4 regions of the Peribacillus sp. Bi134 genome follow, and region 4 is predicted to be linked to each of the others. Evidence: riboswitches for the same ligand, from Rfam matches in the RefSeq annotation. Region 4 holds a riboswitch; each other region holds the start of a gene.

Region 1 (4,969 bases), on a different contig from region 4:
CATGGCCAATTGCATCATTGACTGATTCAGTCCGAGCATGACTCCTGATGATTCAGGCTCTAGGGTCGCTAAATGATATTGCTGTGTCGGCCCTGATGACCATGCTGCGAACGACCATAATGTGAGGATTATCAAAACGGCCATCAATGAATTCGTAACGATGGATAACATGATGATCATCACAATATGCAGCGCCATACCGCCAATTAGTGTAAATGATACACCCCATCGATCCGTACTATATCCGCCAAACTTTGATCCGATCAAGCTTGCGATACCGAATATAAGCAAGGCCGTGCTAAGTAGAGAGTCACTTATCCCTGATACGGATAGCAGGTAAGGGGATAGATAGGTATAAGCTATCGAGTATCCGCCAAGCCAGAAGAAGGTTATCGATAATCCAAGGGCAACTTTCCTTTTTTTAAGAAGGGCCAGCTGCTGGAGAAGTGGTACTGGTTTATCCCCTTTGGTAGCAGGAATGGTAAAGAATAAAACGATCATGGCAATCAGGCCGAATAGGGCGATTCCGCCAAAGACGGATTTCCAGCCGAATGCATCCGTCATGATTCTTCCGAGAGGTACGCCAATGATAAGGGAAGCTGTAAACCCCATGACAACTGTCGCAATAGAACTTGCTTTTTTATCTGGCGGAGCAAGCTTAGCGGCAATATTCAGAGCGGTGACTACAACCAATCCTGCACCAAGTGCCATGATTATGCGTGCAAATAGAAACGGTCCAAAGCCTGGTAATAGAAAGGCAAGCAGGTTGGACACTATGAATAGTCCAAGGGAATACAACATTAATTTTCGTCTGTCTAAACTTGCTGTCAAAGCCATTAGAATGGGTGTACCGATTGCGTAGACAAGGGAGAAAATTGTAATGAGCTGTCCTGCGGCAGCAAGGGTAACTCCAAGAGAATCCGCAATCTTATCCAAAATTCCGGATATGATGAATTCGGATGTTCCTACTAAAAAACTGATTATCGCCAACATGTAAATTTTCCATGTATTAAGCAAAATAGATTCACTCCTCATTAATGATTATCAATTTTATATAAAGATATATCGGAATATGTTAATATGTATGGATAAAAAAATAAACATATCGCGAAATGTCGAACTGTTAGGGGGGGGAAATGAACCCAACCCTCTAAGGTACGGATCAGGTTCATTTTCATACTTCTTCTTTCAAGAAATCAGTAATTTTTGAGATTGCATCTTCATCTCGTTTGTAATACGTAAACTTTCCTATCCGCTCCGTTTTAATCAATCCTGCTCTAAGAAGCATCGAGAGGTATTGAGAGGCCGTGGACTGGGTCATGTTTAATTTTTCCGTAATCTGACTTACGCAAACGCCGGTTTCCTTCATGTCTATTCCCTCATGAGGGGTGAAGTGGAGTTCAGGCGCCTTGAGCCATTGTAAGATTTGCAACCTGGATTCATTGGATAATGCTTTAAATATCTCGATTGTTTTCATACATTTCATTATATCGAGAATTATCGATATGTCAAATGATTTTAACATTAATCGTTAATTTCATAAATCAAAACTTGATACCGTTATTCAAAAGAGCCATTAAAGGAATGGAAATGTATTATTGCAAGGACCTAATCGGCTCCCTAATAAGTGCTGCCGATTAGGTTATTCGAATCCTGTAAATCAGTATTAAAGTTTCCGCAAAAAAATCATTCCCACACTTCTTTTGCTACATCAACGACGAATTTCAGCTTTTCCCATTGCTGTTCTTCGGTTAGCTTGTTGCCGTGATGGGTGGAGGCGAAGCCGCATTGAGGGCTTAAGCATAATTGTTCGAGAGCAACGAAGTGCGAGGCTTCTTTAATGCGTGCCTTAACAGCTTCCTTGTCTTCGATTTCCCCATTTTTTGAAGTGACGACCCCCAGTACAACCTGTGCACCGCCATTTGGAATGTATTCCAATGGTTTGAAATCCCCTGAGCGTTGATCATCATATTCCAAGAAGAATCCATCCACTTTTTCTTTTGCCAATAAAGTGGGAGCGATACGGGCATAGCTTCCTTCAAACGCCCAAGTCGACTGATAGTTTCCGCGACATAGGTGGGTAGTGACGACAAGGTCTTCTGGTTTGCCTTCCAATGCTCCATTAATGACACGAAGTGCAAGATCAATTAACTGTTCCCTCGTATATTTTCCATCTTTGAACTGGAAATCTGGAGCTGAAAGTCTGGCAATATATACATCATCCAATTGAAGATAACGCACACCTGCTTCATAAAAGGCTTTCAAAGCATGCTGATAGGCTTTGATGATATCATTTGCATAGTCTTCGATATCAGGGTAGATGTCTTCATTATGAATACCTGCAGCAAATAATTGATTCGGACTGGGAATCGTTTGCTTGGCAACGGCACGTCCGTTCACGATTTTGTTCAATTCAATGAAATCACGAATGAAGGGATGTTCAGGATTGAATGAAACCTTCCCGGTATTGCGAACGTTATATCTCTCTGTTTCCACACCATCGAATGTGAGACCTTTTTCAGTCACATATCCCTCGATGCCATTTAAATGTTCGAGGAAGTCAAAGTGCCACCATGTTCGTCTGAACTCGCCGTCCGTAACAGCCTCTAATCCAACTTCAATTTGTTTATCGACAATCCGTTTGATTTCTTCGGTTTCAATTTCACGAAGGCGCTCTGCTGAAAGGGTACCCTCCCTAAATTGCTTTCTGGCAATATGTAAACGTTCCGGTCTTAATAAACTTCCGACGTGATCGGCCCTGAATGGTGCTTTCGTTAATGTGATTGACATGTTGCATTCCTTCTTTCCTTTTAAAAATAAAAAACCTCTTCTTAAAAAATAAGAAGAGGTGTTGGCAACAAAGCTATATACTCTTCTTATCTTCAAGTTTTTACACTTCTGGAATTAGCACAGTACATGAATAGTCTGTTGCTGAGGCATCAAAGGGCCAGTCCCTCCACCTCTCTGGATAAGAGTTGTCTATTAAATTAATTATGACTATACAGGTAGTTTTTACAAAGGTCAAGAGCTGGAGGTTGAATATTTAGAATATACCGTTTATTAATCGGACTGAAATGTTAACGGCATCAGGGAATCCGGCATAAGCTTTGAGTGGGGAGGGAATGCAAGGATGAGTCCATTCAAAAGTGGCATACCGATAACGGTAACTGAAGCCATGGTAGAGAGAATCATAAAAATGAAATCATCTGGTCAGGATATTAAAGTCGAGATTACGCCGAAGCATATTGTGCTTTCCGGAACGATGGAAGTGAAAAAAATGATGTTTAAGAAAAACGTAGCTTTCCGGATTACATTAAAACCGGTTCATGTGGAAAAAAGAACGATTTCATTTGAATTAGTGGAAATGGAACCAGTTGACAGGAATTTCATCAACCAAAGGATATTTAACAGACCGCCATTTTTTGAATTTGAAAAAAGAACGATCAAAATGAATGTTAATGCTTGGAACATCGTGAGAAAAATTCCGGTGGGCACAATTAAATCGTATGAACTTGTCGAAGGTGCATTGATAATGAAACTTTCTTTATGAGTTAAGGGATATTTTACATACAACCTTATCCGCAATCTATAAAGGGAGTGCCAGGTATGTTAGTGTTATTGTGAGATTGTCATGAAAAAAATGTGATTGATAAATCAAGCTCTTTAAAATATACTAAATAACTTGAAGTTTTGAGTTCTTCTGGGAATGAGGAGGATAATGATGGATCAAAAGATTTTGCCTGCTTCAGCAAGCATGAAGGATTTTGAAAGATTTCTAGAAAGTTCCTATGAAATAGGTGTGTTTCTTGATTTGCATATATCACAATTGAAAAATGTAAGTATGATGGCAAAACAACATAATAAGAAAATGATTTATCATGTCGATTTGATCCATGGCATAAGAAGTGATGAGTACGCGACAGAATTCATTTGTCAGGAATATAATCCCTATGGGCTGATTTCGACTAAATCAAGCGTTATATTGAAGGCGAAGCAAAAGGGGGTCATTGCCATCCAGCGAATCTTTTTAATAGACTCACATGCGCTTGAGAAAAGTTATAAGCTGGTGCAGAAAACCAAGCCGGATTATATCGAAGTATTGCCGGGCGCCATGCCATGGATGATAAAAGAAGTGAAGGAACGATTGCAGACACCGATTTTTGCAGGCGGCCTCATACGTACTTCGGATGAAGTCCTGAATGCCCTTGATGCTGGAGCTTCGTCGATCACCACATCCAAAACTGAATTATGGGATATCGTCTAATAGGGGAAAATTGAAAAAAATTACAGAAAAATAGATTAATTTTTCACAAAATATTGACAGCGTTTTCATAACCTAGTATATTTTACAGTACAAGTTAATATATGTGACGGAGACTAGGAGATTCACAACAGATCTATTCATAATTTATTTATGAAGATAGTTCTGCTGTGGATCTCCTTTTATTTGTTGGCAAGGTTTAATAATTTAACAGGGGAGGGGTTTTATCATGACTCCATTTTGGGGAGAAGTGTTAGGCACGATGATATTAGTTGTATTCGGAGCAGGTATTGGGGCTGGTTCATCCTTAAAGGGTTCCTATGCAAAGGATGCCGGCTGGATCGTTATCACGATTGCGTGGGGATTGGCGGTTACCATGGGTGTTTTTGCAGTGGGTTCCATAAGCGGGGCGCATTTAAACCCGGCGGTCACAGTAGGTTTTGCCATTATTGGAGAATTTCCATGGAGTGATGTGCCCGGTTACATCGTTGCCCAGATGATTGGCGCGATACTCGGCGCGACTCTAGTATTCCTGCACTATTTGCCACACTGGAAAGCTACGGATGATCCAGGAGCGAAGCTTGGTGTGTTCGCGACTTCACCTGCGATCCCGCACACATTTTCAAATCTATTAAGTGAGATGATTGGAACTTTCATCCTTGTTCTTGGATTATTATTTATAGGTGCCAATGATTTTACAGAGGGCCT
Region 2 (4,969 bases), 210 kb from region 4:
TGTTCAACCGATAAATAAAAAGCTTCTATGGACTGGCCAGCAAGTGTCGTGCCCATCGGTTCGATTGTTCCTGATATGATGACAGGCACATCTTTTCCTGTTTTTGCGAATGCTGCTTTGATTCCAGAAAAGGCAGCCTTGACATTAAGCATATCCTGACAGGTTTCCACCAACAGCAAGTCTACACCGCCATCCAAGAGACCCAGTGCCTGTTCTTCATAAGAATCGGTTAAAATATCAAAAGTCGTTCCGCCCGTTACGGAAAGCGTTTTTGTAGTGGGGCCCATCGAGCCAGCTACATACCTTGGCCATTCTTCATTGGAATACTTTTCACAAGCTTTAACGGCAAGCTCAGCTGAAATTTTATTTAGCTTGTAGGCGATCGTGCTTATTTGGTATTCCTCAAGAACGATGCTGGTCGCTCCAAAGGTATTTGTTTCAATGATATCTGCGCCCGCCGCTAAATATTTTTCATGAATGGATTGGATGATTTCCGGCTGCGTCAGTGTTAAATATTCATTGCAGCCCTCGAATTGTTCCCCGCCAAAATCATCTGCTGTCAAATCCTCCGCTTGAAGCATGGTTCCCATCGCCCCATCAAGTAGGAGAATCTTGGAATTTAACTGATCTTGAATCGCTTTTTTATTCATGTACTGCCACCTCTGATGTCTGTTTACTATCGACTTTTCTAATATATTTCGTAAGTTCCGCCGTCATTTCATAGCGAAGGAACGGAGTGATTAAATATATGCCCTTGAATTTTTCCCTTGCCGCGTCCACCAGTTCCCGCGCGATATTAACCCCTTCAATCCTTGACTTTACAGGGTCATCCCCCGCTAAAGCCATTGCCCTTCTTACGTTATCAGGCAATTTGATGCCTGGGATCTCATTATGGATGAATTCTGCGTTCCGGGTGCTTGTCAAAGGCATGATACCGATGAAAATCGGGGTTTCTAAATGTTTTGTAGCTTCATGTACTTCTTCGATTTGCTCCACCGAATAAATTGGCTGTGTCAAAAAGGATTGAGCACCACAGGAAATCTTCTTTTCCATTCTCAGTACTGCTTTATCCAAATATTTCACATTCGGATTAAACGCTGCCGCAATTTTAAAATTTGCCCGTTGCCCCAGACTTTGACCGGAATAGGAAAGACCTTCATTAAATTGTTTGACCATGCTTATAAGGTCGAAGGAAGATAAATCATAAACCGAAGTGGCACCCGGGAAGTCCCCTATTTTTGAAGGATCTCCGGTGATGATCAATAATTCATTCAGCCCCACCGTCTGCAGACCCATTAAATGTGATTGCAGGCCAATCAAATTTCGATCACGGCATGTTATATGCACCATCGGATTAATATTCAATTGGTTCTTCAGTAGGTTAGCCAGAGCATCATTCGATATCCTTGGTGAGGCAAGTGAATTATCCGCTAGTGTAATGGAATCGACCCCTGCTTTTTTCAAAACCTCTGCACCGGTCATGAAGCTCTCTATTCCCAGCTTTTTAGGTGGATCAAGTTCAACCAGGATCGTCCTTTCCGTCTTGGCCTTTTCGTACAGTGGAAGTTCCAATTCTCTTTCGTTCACTTCAATTATTTCTATTTCACGGGATTTCGTAACTTTCTCTTTTACGGGAGCAAAACTTCCGATCGCATTCTTTACAGCTTGAATATGCAGTGGCGTCGTTCCACAGCACCCGCCTATGATAGCGGCACCTTGCTCACGAAGTTCCAGGGCACTTGAACCGAAATATTCCGGCACGGCTTTATAGACGAGCCTTCCATCCACATAATCAGGGAGGCTGGCATTAGGGTATATGGCAATCGATGCTTGCTTTGGCAAACTCACTTCTTCCAATGCCCGGATCATATGATGTGGACCAAGACGGCAATTCACCCCAACAACATCGGCACCCAATTGCTCGAGTTTTTGAAAGGCTTCATTTAAATGGATTCCATTTTGGAGATTACCCAGTTCATGCATCGAGACATTTGCGATGATCGGCAGTCCAGTTTCATTTTTTACGATTTGCAGAACGGTTTCCAGCTCTTCCAGGTCATAAAATGTTTCCAAGAGAATCCCATCAGGGTTTTCCATCAACAGACTGTATAGCTGTTCACGAAACCCCCGTTTAATCTCTTCCAGGCTTAAATCCGATTTTCTGATACTCCGTTGTGCCCCTATGGTACCGAAGACATAAGCCTTTCCTTTTGCCGCTTTTTTAGCAAGAATGACTCCCTGGCGATTGATTCTGCTTACTTCATCTTCAAGTCCATACCGTTTCAATTTGTTGAAATTGGCTCCGTATGTATTCGATTGAAGGATATCTGCACCAGCTTCCAGATAGGCACGATGGATAGACTCTATTTGATCCGGATTCGTGCAGTTTAATTCCTCATAACATTGATCGATGCCATTTGAGTACAATAAGGTCCCCATTGCCCCTTCCCCAACCAGCATTCTTTCTTTCACTTCTTTACGAAAATTCATCATTACACCCTCTCTCAAAAACAGTCCTGTTTTTGTCGTATTTTATGAGTATGAGAGAAAAGGAAAAAAAACCTTCTCAAAGAAGAAGGTTTTTTGAAACATTCTCCTCATCTATCAAGCTCTGCTTGCTGGATTTAGCACCTTTGCCTAAGCTGGTTGCTGAGGTTTCTTCGGGCCAGTCCCTCCACCTCTCTCGATAAGATCCATTTATATAATTTTCACAAGATTTCAAAATTAGATTATATTTAATTTACATTAATAATCTGTCAATTTCAATACCTGATCGACATTTTTTTCACTTTTGCAAAAATGATTCAATCTTTTGCAGCCTGAACCCTCTTCAAGATTCTTTGTTTCCAGTCTTCCGCTAATGGGTCCAGAGTAAGTAAAGCCATGGCGCCTTCCAGCCCATCTCGTTTATGAAGGATTACCTCTGCTGCATAATGAACTGAAATTTTTTCTTGCAAACGATCTATTAGTACGATCTCGTTTTGTTTATTTATCGTTCCTTCTTGAAGTACTCTTGCAAAATAACCAGTGAAACTCGTTTTCAGCACGAGTTCCAAAAACTTAGGTTCTTGATTGAAGTGGGAAATGGTCGAACAAGGTATCCTCCCCTGGTTAATTTGAACAATCACTTCGCCTATTTGATAAATATCACCGATAAACATGGTTTCTTCCCTCATCCCCGCTACGGTTAAATTTTCACCGAATGCTGGGATATCCAGCTTTTTAGAGAATCTTTCATTCCATAATGAATAATGCTCAAAGGGGTAAAAGCACAAAGCCCGATCAGGACCTCCATGGAACTTTTCATTACCTACCCCATCACCAATTATGCCTGATTTAGTCACTTTCACATGATCCTGTGCTTGTTTATCCATGGCTGAAAAGATATCGACATTCGAAAAACTTTCATGTTTCGGCTTTCCGGCCTGTAGTGATTTGATTTTTCCATTTTCCATTTTGCATCTTCCATTCATATTTAATTTATATCATTCTATATGTATAAATTATACTAAAAATCCATTATATTCAGTAGTTTTTAAACATATATGAAGTGAAAAAGCCACATGAGCCGTTAAATGGGCGAAATATCATTGATTTCCAGAAAAATTCATAGGTTAGTTTCAGTAATTTTGTTGCTATTTCAGAATTAAATATGGTAGAATATGAACACAATATATAGTCGAAAACTACAACCGTTCGCCTATATGTTGATTTTCACGATTGAATTCCTCATTGTCGCTCTTTAGGGAGCGAATTTTTTTGCCTTCATTATCATCCATCATTTTCTTTTAGTTCCATTCTAATCCTTAAATCGTGATTCACTTACCTATTTTCACTTTCATTCCCTATTCAAATACCTCCCTGTAAAGTCACTTTCATTCCCTTATAAGAGGCCTGATTCCTTGCTAAAACAAGCAGAAAAGCCGAGCGACACCATATGTCTTCCGCTCAGCTTCCTGTTTAAGCTTGTTTCTTTTTTTTTGGTGCCGCTTTCTTTCGGGTCGTCTTTTTCTTTTCCGGTTCATCATGTTTCGTACGGTCAATGGATGCCTGTAATGCCTCCATTAAATCGGTTACATTGTTGGAAACTGGTTCTTTTGTTTTGGCTGTAATCGTCGTCTGTCCCGTTTTCTTTGATTCAATCAATTCAAGTAAAGCGGTTCGATAGTCATCGGTGTATTTTGTCGGATCGAAAGTGGTCGTTAATTGATCTATTAATAATACGGCAGTATCGATTTCTTTTTTTGCAATGGTATCATTGGCGGGGATATTCGGAACATCCGCTGTGGAACGGACTTCATCCGGATAATGAATCGTTTCCATCACCAAGGTATTATCAACGACTCGGATTACCGCCATTTGTTCTTTAGAGCGAATGATGATTTTTGCTAATCCTACCTTATTCGATTCCTTGAGGGCCTGCCTCAAAAGGGAATAAGCTTTTATCCCTCCATCATTAGGGGACATGTAGTAACTCCGATTGAAATAAATGGGATCTATTTCTTCAATTTTAACGAAATCCACAATTTCCACGGCTTTTTCTTCGTTTTGTTTTTTCAGTTGCTCTAGTTCATTGTCTTCCAATACAACAAATTTTCCCTTTGTATATTCAAAAGCGCGGACTATATCATCCTTACCCACTTCTTTCTGGCATACCGGACAAACTTTTTCGTATTTAATCGGTGAATGACATTCCTTATGCAACGTCCTTAAAGAAATATCCTTATCCTCCGTTGCAGCATGAAGTTTGATCGGAATGTTCACCAAACCGAATGATATGCTCCCCTTCCACATCGTATGCATATTCGTCACCTCATAACTTATTTTTAAAGAGAAGAACAATTTTATTATTCCCCTTTGTTCAAAAAAAACCGAAAAAACAATTGCCAACTCTAACACTTCGTTTTTTTGGCAAAATAATGTTAATCAATTTTTTGCGGAGGTGATACAAAAATGAAACCGATGCTGC
Region 3 (4,969 bases), 240 kb from region 4:
TGGGGCCAAAAGCCGTCTTCCATACACCGGACACCGTCGAAACCTTAAGGGTTCCAGTGGAAGGAAGCTTTAAAGATGAAATATATCCCCAGTCCGGAGCCGTTTTGGAAATGGACTACACTAAAAATAAGAAGGCACTTCAAGAATTCTTTTCAAAAAAATAAAAATTGTATTATGGACCTCGCAAGAATAATCACAAAAACGAGAGGGATAAGTAACCCTTCTCGTTTTTTATCATCAATAAAGCAACCTGGATCATTTAACAAAAAGCGGAATGTTTTTAATGAAATCCGGGGTTATGATGCCATTTTCGGTAATGATGCTTGTAATTAGATGATTCGGTGTAACATCAAAGGCTGGATTGAAAGTTTTCACGTTTTCAGGAGCGATCCTAACACCTTGAATGAAGGTGATTTCCGCTTCATTCCTTTCTTCGATCGGGATGGAAGTGCCGGACTCGAGAGTGAGGTCGAATGTGGTTGATGGAGCGGCCACGTAAAAAGGGATACCAAAGTGCTTGGCTAATATCGCCAATCCCAATGTCCCGATTTTATTGGCTGTATCTCCATTAGCCGCAATTCTGTCGGCACCGACGATGATTCCATTTATTCCTTTCTGATGAATCGTATGGGCAGCCATATTATCAGAAATTAATGTGACATCAACCCCCGCTTGCATCAATTCCCAAGCAGTCAAACGCGCCCCTTGCAGGACAGGCCTGGTTTCACATGCATACACTTTTAGCGGAAAGTCCTTTTCCTTTGCCAGGTGGAAGGGAGCCAAGGCTGTGCCATACCGAGCCGTGGCAATTCCCCCAGCGTTGCAATGCGTTAGAATGGAATCTCCTCTAGTGAATAAGGATAAACCATGTTCCCCGATTTTCCTGCACATTTCTTCATCTTCAGCAAAGATGGCTTTAGCCTCCGATACAAGTGCTTCCTTGGCAGTTGAAATGCTTTGCGCAGCTTCCAGAGTATTTTCCATCCTCCTTAACGCCCAAAAAAGGTTGACAGCAGTTGGCCGTGATGATGCGAGTTTTTCAATATGCCTTGATACATTTTTCTTGAATTCGGCTAATTCAGCGGTTGTTTCCTGTTTCGCACCAAGTGCAACACCAAATGCTGCCGTCAGTCCAATTGCTGGGGCACCGCGAACTTTTAATGTCAAAATGCTGTCATACACATCATCAACAGAATGAAGTTCAATGAATTCAGTTATGGAAGGAAGGGCTTGTTGATTTAATAATGTAATATGGGTATCAGCCCATTGTACCGAATAAGGTAATGGTGCATGTGTTGTCATGTGCAGGTCTCCTTTTAAATGGTTGAATAAGATGGCAGTGTACGTTGCTTCAAGGCTTCAATGACAGCTGGAACATCCAATTCTTCCCGTTTTTTAATTAAAAAAGCACCAATTTCCAATGTAGCCGTTTTGGCAGCGATCCTTGTTTCTTTATCTTCAATGACATTTAAATCGGCAACATGGGAAAGTCCGATGGTTCGCCGAATCAGTTCACAGCCGGAAAAGCCGAATGCATCTTTTTTGAATTTTGTCAGTAAATAAGGCAGATAACCTTTCACGTGACGAAATGGGCTTTTATTTTGGCCTTCCCATAATTCGGAATAAGTTTCTTCAAAGGCATTCCAAAATTCATTAAGGTGTGTGAAAATCTCTTCCTTTCCAACGCTATTACGTGTGACTGCCTGAAAGAGAAGGTTGGCAGTGTATTGACCAAGGTCAAAACCAACTGGACCATAAAAAGCGAATTCTGGATCAATAACCTTTGTTTCAGTTTCACTTGCAAATATACTTCCAGTATGTAAATCTCCATGAAGCAAGGCTTCCTGCTCGGTTTCAAAGCTTTGTTTCAGCTTAGCGACCTCGAGGATCACTGCTTTATCATTCCATATATTTTTGGCGGCATCAGTCAATTCCACCTCGAAATCTCCCGGGAGTTCCTCAAAAAATGGATCTGTGAAAATGAAGACCTCAGTGATTTTGCAGAGTTCGGGATTCGTGAAATGTCGGGCAACTTCCTTTTTGGCAGAGGGTTCTAAATGATAATCGGATGTATAAAATGCCGTTTTCGCAACATATTCACCAATATGCTGTGAAAGCAATGGATATGAATCGCCTTCGATCAATCCTGTTCTAACGATTTTCAAATGGGATAAATCCTCCATGACCGTGATGGCAAGCTTTTCATCAGAATAATAGACTTGCGGTACGAATTCTGGGCAATAACTTCTGAAATGAATCAGCGCATTCGCTTCAATTGCAGCCCTTTTCAATGTCAGCGGCCAACCTTCGCCAAGTACCTTGGCATAAGGAACCGCTTGTTTAATGATAATTCCTTTATTTGTGACTGTGTCTGTAATATGAAAAACATAATTTAAGTTTCCATCGCCGATTTCTTTACATGTTAAACTTGCATCCGCATTGACCAACCCAAGTTTTTTTGCAAGGGTTATAGCTGTTTCGTTTGTCAATCTCTTAAAATTTGAATGGTTTTGAGTCATTCTTTTCCCCTCCGGATTCAAAATAAGAATAAAAAAGCCTCTTTCATATAGAAAGAGGCAGAAGTTTTGGCTTCGGACCTCTTATCTTCCAGAATATGAATTCTGGTGGAATTAGCACCGTGCTCTGTGGATTTTATAATCCGGCGGTGAATCCGCCCCATTTCACAATGGTATTACAGTCGGTTGCTGGGCTTCATAGGGCCTTTATCCCTCAGCCTGCTCTTGATAAGAGTAAATGTTTTCTGAAATTTTAATCTTCGGGAAAATAATATCAACTTTTTAAATAGTTTGTCAATGGGTAATTTAATAAAAATCAGGACGGCGATCTTCGAATACAGGTATTTTGTTACGTGCTTCCGTAACTTTATTGAAGTCCAAGGTGCCTGTCAGGAGTTCGTTTCCTTCTCCGGCTTCACTTATGATATTTCCCCAAGGATCAATAATCAGGGAATGACCGGCAAATATATTATTGACATCAGAGCCTGAGCGATTAACGGCTACTACATAGGCTTGGTTCTCGATGGCACGGCTAATCAATAAGGCTCTCCAGTGATCGAGTCTCGGCTTTGGCCATTCAGCCGTAACGAATAGAACTTCGGCGCCTTTAGCGGTATGGGCTCGCTGCCATTCAGGGAAACGGATGTCATAACAAATGAAACCAGCACATATTTTTTCATCAAGAGTAAATAAACCATCCTTTTCTCCTGGCTTCAGGAAATGATGTTCATCCATTAACTGAAATAAGTGAAGCTTATCATATTCTTTTATGAGACTTCCCTGTTTATCGATGATGATCATGGTGTTATAGATTCCCTTGCTTGTTTTTTTCGCAATGGAACCGCCTACGATGTGAATCTCGTGTTTCCTTGCCTGTGTTTTAAGAAATTCAATCGTTTTTTCCGCCTCTTGATCAGCAATCTCATTTAACCTGCTTAAGTCGTATCCGGTTGTCCAAAGCTCTGGTAAAATGACGATATCGGGTTCTGACCGTGCTGCTTTTTCCAACCATTGTTCCGCAACCTGAAAATTGATATCCGGTTGCCCGAATGCTATATCCATTTGAATACAAGCTATTTTCCACTTCATCGTTTAAAACCCCCACATGTAAAAAATGCTTTACAAGACTATGATAAACATATATCATTTGTGTCTAGAATTTCAAGAAATTTCAGAGAAGGTGTATAAATGGTGCAATTCGAAAAATCCAGACAGCTTCAGGACCTGCCCAAGCAGTTTTTTGCCTCACTAGTCGCAAAAGTCAATGCCATCACGGAGCAAGGACATGATGTCATTAATTTAGGCCAGGGAAACCCTGATCAGCCGACACCAGACCATATCGTGAAAAGCTTGCAGTCTGCCGCTGAAAAAACGATTAATCATAAATATTCGCCATTCCGGGGGCATCAATATTTAAAAGATGCTGCTGCCGTCTTTTATGAACGTGAATTCGGTGTCAAGCTGGATCCGAAAAGTGAAGTGGCGATTCTCTTCGGGGGAAAGGCAGGCCTTGTCGAACTGCCGCAGTGTTTATTGAATCCGGGTGATACGATCCTTGTTCCGGATCCCGGCTATCCGGATTATCTTTCCGGTGTTGTTTTAGCCCAGGCAAAGACCGAATTCATGCCCTTGACAGAAGAAAATGATTTTCTTCCAAAATACAGTGACATACATAAAGAAGTGCTTGATAAAGCCAAAATGATGTTCTTGAACTATCCGAACAATCCCACAGGTGCTTCTGCAACTGAAAGTTTCTTTGATGAGACCGTCTCTACTGCAAAAGAGCATTCAATTTGTGTGGTCCACGACTTCGCTTATGGGGCGATAGGATTCGACGGAAAAAAACCGATAAGCTTTCTCCAGTCAGAGGGAGCGAAGGAAATAGGAATAGAAATATACACACTATCGAAAACATACAATATGGCAGGGTGGAGAGTCGGCTTCGCAGTGGGGAATAAGAGTGTCATAGAAGCTCTTGAACTATTACAAGACCATCTTTATGTGAGTCTCTTCCCGGCGATACAAGAAGCTGCCGCAAGCGCTTTGCTTGACTCGCAGAGCTGTGTAGAGCAGTTAGTGCAGATGTACGAGGGGCGAAGGAATATTTTCATTGAGGGATTGAGGGCAATCGGCTGGGATGTCAAAGCTCCTGCGGCATCATTTTTTGCCTGGCTCAAGGTACCTAAAGGTTTTACGTCCGAGAGTTTTGCAGACTATTTATTAACGCATGCCCACGTTGCTGTTGCCGCAGGGAATGGATTTGGTGAATTTGGCGAAGGTTATGTCAGGGTAGGGCTGCTGACTTCGGAAGAACGGCTGAAAGAGGCTGTGGAACGGATAAGTAAATTAAAATTATTTTAACCACAATGATATATCCGATTAATTCACCCTTAAATAGTTAAAACTTATTGACAAAGTAGGGATTACCTGTCAGAATACAAAATAAATTCTTA
Region 4 (4,969 bases):
TGATTCTTGACCATGCCATGTTTTAGTTTCCGGATTATATGTTTCACCTGAATTCGGATAAACAATGATTGGTTTATCCGTGTTTGCACGCAGCACCTGGATGGCTTCCGTGATACATGAAACTGGCGCACAGTTGATGCCGATTGCTGCAATTTGCTCACTGTCCCCAAACAATCTTGTACATTCCTCGAGTGAAGTACCGTCACTTATCGCTTTTTCATTTTTCAATGAAAAGGATAGCCAGGCATACACTTCTGGATAATCCTTCAATAATGAATATAATACTTTTGCTTCTTGCAGGGAAGGAATCGTTTCAAATGCTAAAAGGTCAGCTCCAGCTTCAATCAACGCTGATATTCGTGAGCTATGGAATGCAATTAAAGTTTCATCCGAAACACCATAGTTTCCTACATATTCTGAACCATCTGCAAGATAAGCCCCATAAGGCCCAACAGATGCAGCAACCAATGGCTTAGGCCTAAGCGTTTGATTTTCTTCCTTCCAAAAATCATCTCTTGCTTTTCTTGCGAGTAAAACCGTTTTCCGGATTAGCTCCAAAGCCTCTTTTTCTTGTATTCCGCGGAGTGCGAAACCTTCAACAGTGGCTTGGTAGCTAGCCGTAATCGCACAATCCGCTCCAGCACGAAAATAGTCAGAATGCACTTGATAAATCACTTCTGGATTTTCAAGTAATACACGTGCAGACCAGAGCGGGTCGTCCAAATCACATCCATGCCTCTCTAGCTCTGTAGCTAAAGCTCCGTCTAAAATCATGACTGAATGATCTCGTAAAATAGCGTCAATTGGGTTAGTTTTAATGTTCATGATTTACTCCTCTTTTCTTTATGGTTTTGTGTCAGATAATAACTTCCATAGCAAATCAAAATAAATGGAATGCCACAATATAGTGCAATTCGTTGTGTAGGATCAAATGCAATTCCTATGCAAGAAGCTAGGCATAGCATAAAAGAAACGATTGGTACGAGTGGATATAATGGCGTTCGATAAGCTAAGTCATTTACTGAATTTCCTTCGTTTATATATCGTCTGCGAAATAGAAATTGCGACATGCTAATACTCATCCAAACTACAACAACGGCTAGTCCAGAAATGGATACAAGCACTATGTAAACAGTATCCGGTGCAATAATACTCGAAAACAGGGCTAAGCAGCCGCCCAACATACTGAAAAGGACTGCATTTATCGGAACTCCCCGTTTTGTCAATTTTGCAAATATTGGTGATATAGTTTCCTTATCTGCAAGTGACCAAAGCATTCTGGATGCCGCATACAGTCCTGAGTTTGCAGCAGACAAAATGGCAGTTAATATAACAAAGTTCATAATATCCGCTGCATATGGCACACCAATCCGTTCAAGAACTGCCACAAAGGGGCTTTCTAATACGCTTGCATCCGAAATAGGCAATAATGCGGATAATACAACGATGGTTCCTACAAAAAAGATAATCAATCTCCATAATGTCATACGGATTGCCTTTGGTATCGTTTTTTCTGGATTCACAGTTTCTCCAGCTGCAATTCCAATTAATTCAGTTCCAGAGAATGCGAAATTCACCGCAAGCATCGTCATTATAATGGCAAAAGCACCATTCGGAAATAAACCTTCACTTGTAAAATTGGAGAATAACGGAGCGGATTGTGAATGAATTATTGGAATGAAACCTAGCATTACCGCTGCTCCCAAAATAATGAAAATCACAATGGCAAATACCTTTATAGACGCAAACCAGAATTCGGATTCAGCGAAAAATTTAACGGTCCACGCATTTAATGCCAAAACCAATATGGCAAATAGTGCACTCCATATCCAGACATTGATTGATGGAAACCATCTCTGCATCAACAATCCTGCAGCCGTGAATTCCGAACCAAGTGCAACTGTCCAAGTTAGCCAATACAACCAGGCTACTGTATACCCTGTCCCAGGACCTATGTATTTAGCTGAGTAGCTATGAAACGCACCTGTCTCGGGCATATGTACTGCCAGTTCCCCTAGACATAGCATGACTAGATAAACCACTAATGCCCCAATCAGATACGAAAGGATGGTGCCAAACGGGCCTGCCTGTTGAATCGTATAACCCGAACTTAAGAATAAACCTGTTCCAATCACCCCGCCAAGCGATAGCATTATTATATGCCGTGCCTGCATTTTCCTTTGAAAATCATGCTTCCTTTTGTTCTCCATTCTTACTCTCCTTTATCTTGCATCCAGAAAAAACGAAAACGCACTCTAAAAAAGAGTGCGTTACTGACAAATAAACACGTACGGTCTTATCTATCAAGGTTTCACCCCCTGGAATTAGCACAGTGTCATTGCAGACCTGTTGCTGAGGTTTCATAGGGCCAGTCCCTCCACCTCTCTGGATAAGAAATTATTTTTTTATAACTTTATCAATCTATGAAAAAATTGTCAAGTTTTGTTTCGGTTTGTAAAGGCTTCCTTTAAAATCCAAACGATCAACGCACCTTTGGCATAGATATGAACTTGTTTTTGGAACAGTCGCTTACATTATAGAATTGTAAATAATGCTAACCGGGAATAATTTTTAAAAAATGACGACACCTTAAAAGATGACGCCATTTTTCTTATATTCCTTAAGGTCTTTCAATTTCAAATAATTCTCCTAGTTTTGTATAAGTATGACCCGCTAATCTTGCTACTGGTTTTAGCCCATTCTGGTCAATTCGGCCATTATGGTAAATCTCCTGCTCTATATGATAGCAGACTATTTTCCCTATCAATAAATCACAACCAGGTTTATTCTTGGAACCTGCCAAAGGTATCGCATGCTCCAATGTGCATTCAAAGCGTACCTTCGCTTCTTGCAATCCTGGTACCGACACCTTATCACTAACAGCCTGAGTGAAATTGGTAAGACCCAATTCACTTTCGTCAGACGGGAGTTCCTCGGCCGTTCGATTTGCATCAGCAACATTGTCTTCATCAGTGATATGAACAACGAATTCACCTGTTTGAATTGCATTTCGGGCCGTGTCCTTCAAAACTCCTTCTTTCCGTTGAACAGAAATGGAAATCATCGGAGGATTGGAACTGACTATGTTAAAAAAACTGAACGGCGCTATATTGATTGTACCGGTTTCGGATTGTGTCGTGACCAGGGCTATTGGTCTCGGTATGATGCTTCCAGTCAAAAACTTATAATTTTCCCGTTCTGTAAGACTTTCAGGATTTACTGAAATCATCTTCATCCCTCTCATTCTTATAAAAAGTTCTTTTGAAACCATGAACTTGCTGCATCAACCTCTGAACGTGTTAACTGATGACCGTAATTTTCCCAGTGAACGTCCACCGCAGCACCCGCTTGCAGTAAAATCCGATTAAGTTCATCAGTTTCTGCTGCGGGGCAAATCGGATCGTTTTTACCTGCAGCAATGAATACAGGTATATCCGATAGGGACGGCAAAGCAATCCCGCGTCTAGGCACCATTGGATGATGAAGAATCGCTCCTTTTAATGCCCCTTCGAAATGGAACATCAAACTTGCTGCTATGTTTGCACCATTAGAATAACCTAATGCCACCACTCTGTCACGATCGAAGTCATATTGTCCGGACGCTGATTCCAAGAAGTCATAAAGCTCCTTCGTACGGAAAATCAAATCTTCTTCATCAAAAACTCCTTCAGCCAGCCGGCGGAAATAACGGGGCATTCCGTTTTCAAGTACATTTCCCCGTACGCTGAGTACGGATGATCCCGGTGAAACCATCTCCGATAATGGCAAAAGATCCGTTTCCGTTCCTCCAGTGCCATGTAAAAGCAAAAGCAACGGTGCATCTGGATTACTTCCTTTTTGAAAAATATGCTTCATCATTTATCCTCCTCTAGTACCCTCGGCACTGCCGGCAGTAACGTTTTCTCCATAATTTCCCTTTTTTCTTCAAGCCAAGGCGGCAGCATTAATTTACTACCCATCGTTTCCTTCGTTTCATCATGAGCAAAGCCAGGTGGATCTGTGGCAACTTCAAAGAGTATGCCTCCATCTTCCCTGAAATAAATGGCATCGAAGTATTGGCGGTCTTTAAAGGGTGTCACGCCATAGCCATGGTTTGCGATATGTTCCCTCCATTCTTTATGATCTTCATTATCGCTTGCACGCCATGCAAGATGATGAACAGTTCCCACTCCGATTTTCCCATTTGGCAAAACCGTTTTTTTAACATCTATCAAATTTCCGATGTCCGATGTTGATTTGAAGCGAATGAAATCGCCCTCTTCCCCCATCTTTTGCAAACCCATCACTTCCTCTAAAAGTTCCATCGTTTTGATCGGTTTAGACGTCAATAATACAGCACCGCCGAATCCCTTGATTGCCTTATCAGCTGGTACACCGCCGAATGACCACTCGCTATTTTTACCTTCTTTACGCTCAACCAGTTCAAGTTGCAATCCATGTGGGTCCTGAAATCCCAGATAATCCTCGCCGAAGCGTGAGATCTTTTCAAAGTCAATATTAAATTTACCCAAGCGCGTTTCCCAGAAGCCCAATGAACCTTCCGGAATGGCATATGTTGTTATCCCCACTTGTCCGGAGCCAATTGTCCCTCGGTATGCCCCAGGCCAAGGAAAGAAAGTGATGATAGTGCCCGGTGAACCTGATTCATCTCCGAAATATAAATGATAGGTGCCTGGATCATCAAAATTAACGGTTTTCTTCACCATACGCATTCCCAGCACTCCAGCATAAAAATCCACATTCTCTTGAGGATTGCCTACAATTGCGGTTATATGATGTATTCCTGCATTTTGCTTTTGCATGCCGATTCCTTCCTTTCCCCTTGATTAATTAGTTGATTTTGTATTCAGTGGTTTTAAATTCGATTCAATATCTTTTCTTTTTGATTCTAAAAATGGCGGCAGGGCAAGGTTCTCACCTAGGTGCTGCTCTGCTTCATCAACTGCAAATCCAGGTCCATCAGTAGCTA

Evidence for each region. A riboswitch is a leader RNA that binds a small molecule or an ion and turns the genes downstream of it on or off. The one in region 4 is predicted to bind S-adenosylmethionine.
Region 1: it holds a riboswitch for S-adenosylmethionine, as region 4 does, so the genes downstream of both, LQ188_RS05810 (5-methyltetrahydropteroyltriglutamate--homocysteine S-methyltransferase) here and mmuP (S-methylmethionine permease) in region 4, are expected to answer to the same signal.
Region 2: it holds a riboswitch for S-adenosylmethionine, as region 4 does, so the genes downstream of both, LQ188_RS00470 (bifunctional homocysteine S-methyltransferase/methylenetetrahydrofolate reductase) here and mmuP (S-methylmethionine permease) in region 4, are expected to answer to the same signal.
Region 3: it holds a riboswitch for S-adenosylmethionine, as region 4 does, so the genes downstream of both, mtnK (S-methyl-5-thioribose kinase) here and mmuP (S-methylmethionine permease) in region 4, are expected to answer to the same signal.

The regions. Positions count from the first base shown of each region.
Region 1 covers NZ_CAKKLN010000002.1:584,880-589,848, forward strand. Annotated here, with positions in the region: gene LQ188_RS05800 (MFS transporter) at 1-1,017, opposite strand, end outside; gene LQ188_RS05805 (metalloregulator ArsR/SmtB family transcription factor) at 1,175-1,477, opposite strand; gene LQ188_RS05810 (5-methyltetrahydropteroyltriglutamate--homocysteine S-methyltransferase) at 1,687-2,790, opposite strand; SAM riboswitch class I at 2,874-2,975, opposite strand; gene LQ188_RS05815 (hypothetical protein) at 3,131-3,550, shown strand; gene LQ188_RS05820 (glycerol-3-phosphate responsive antiterminator) at 3,722-4,264, shown strand; gene LQ188_RS05825 (MIP/aquaporin family protein) at 4,491-4,969, shown strand, end outside.
Region 2 covers NZ_CAKKLN010000001.1:84,247-89,215, reverse strand. Annotated here, with positions in the region: gene metH (methionine synthase) at 1-650, opposite strand, end outside; gene LQ188_RS00470 (bifunctional homocysteine S-methyltransferase/methylenetetrahydrofolate reductase) at 643-2,490, opposite strand; SAM riboswitch class I at 2,595-2,693, opposite strand; gene LQ188_RS00465 (MOSC domain-containing protein) at 2,805-3,455, opposite strand; gene LQ188_RS00460 (Ku protein) at 3,961-4,803, opposite strand; gene ligD (DNA ligase D) at 4,954-4,969, shown strand, end outside.
Region 3 covers NZ_CAKKLN010000001.1:52,245-57,213, forward strand. Annotated here, with positions in the region: gene LQ188_RS00285 (LCP family protein) at 1-164, shown strand, start outside; gene mtnA (S-methyl-5-thioribose-1-phosphate isomerase) at 256-1,302, opposite strand; gene mtnK (S-methyl-5-thioribose kinase) at 1,317-2,519, opposite strand; SAM riboswitch class I at 2,598-2,751, opposite strand; gene LQ188_RS00300 (carbon-nitrogen family hydrolase) at 2,823-3,605, opposite strand; gene LQ188_RS00305 (pyridoxal phosphate-dependent aminotransferase) at 3,705-4,877, shown strand.
Region 4 covers NZ_CAKKLN010000001.1:293,658-298,626, reverse strand. Annotated here, with positions in the region: gene mmuM (homocysteine S-methyltransferase) at 1-825, opposite strand, end outside; gene mmuP (S-methylmethionine permease) at 822-2,210, opposite strand; SAM riboswitch class I at 2,294-2,396, opposite strand; gene LQ188_RS01450 (flavin reductase family protein) at 2,621-3,229, opposite strand; gene LQ188_RS01445 (alpha/beta hydrolase) at 3,247-3,855, opposite strand; gene LQ188_RS01440 (ring-cleaving dioxygenase) at 3,855-4,802, opposite strand; gene LQ188_RS01435 (ring-cleaving dioxygenase) at 4,827-4,969, opposite strand, start outside.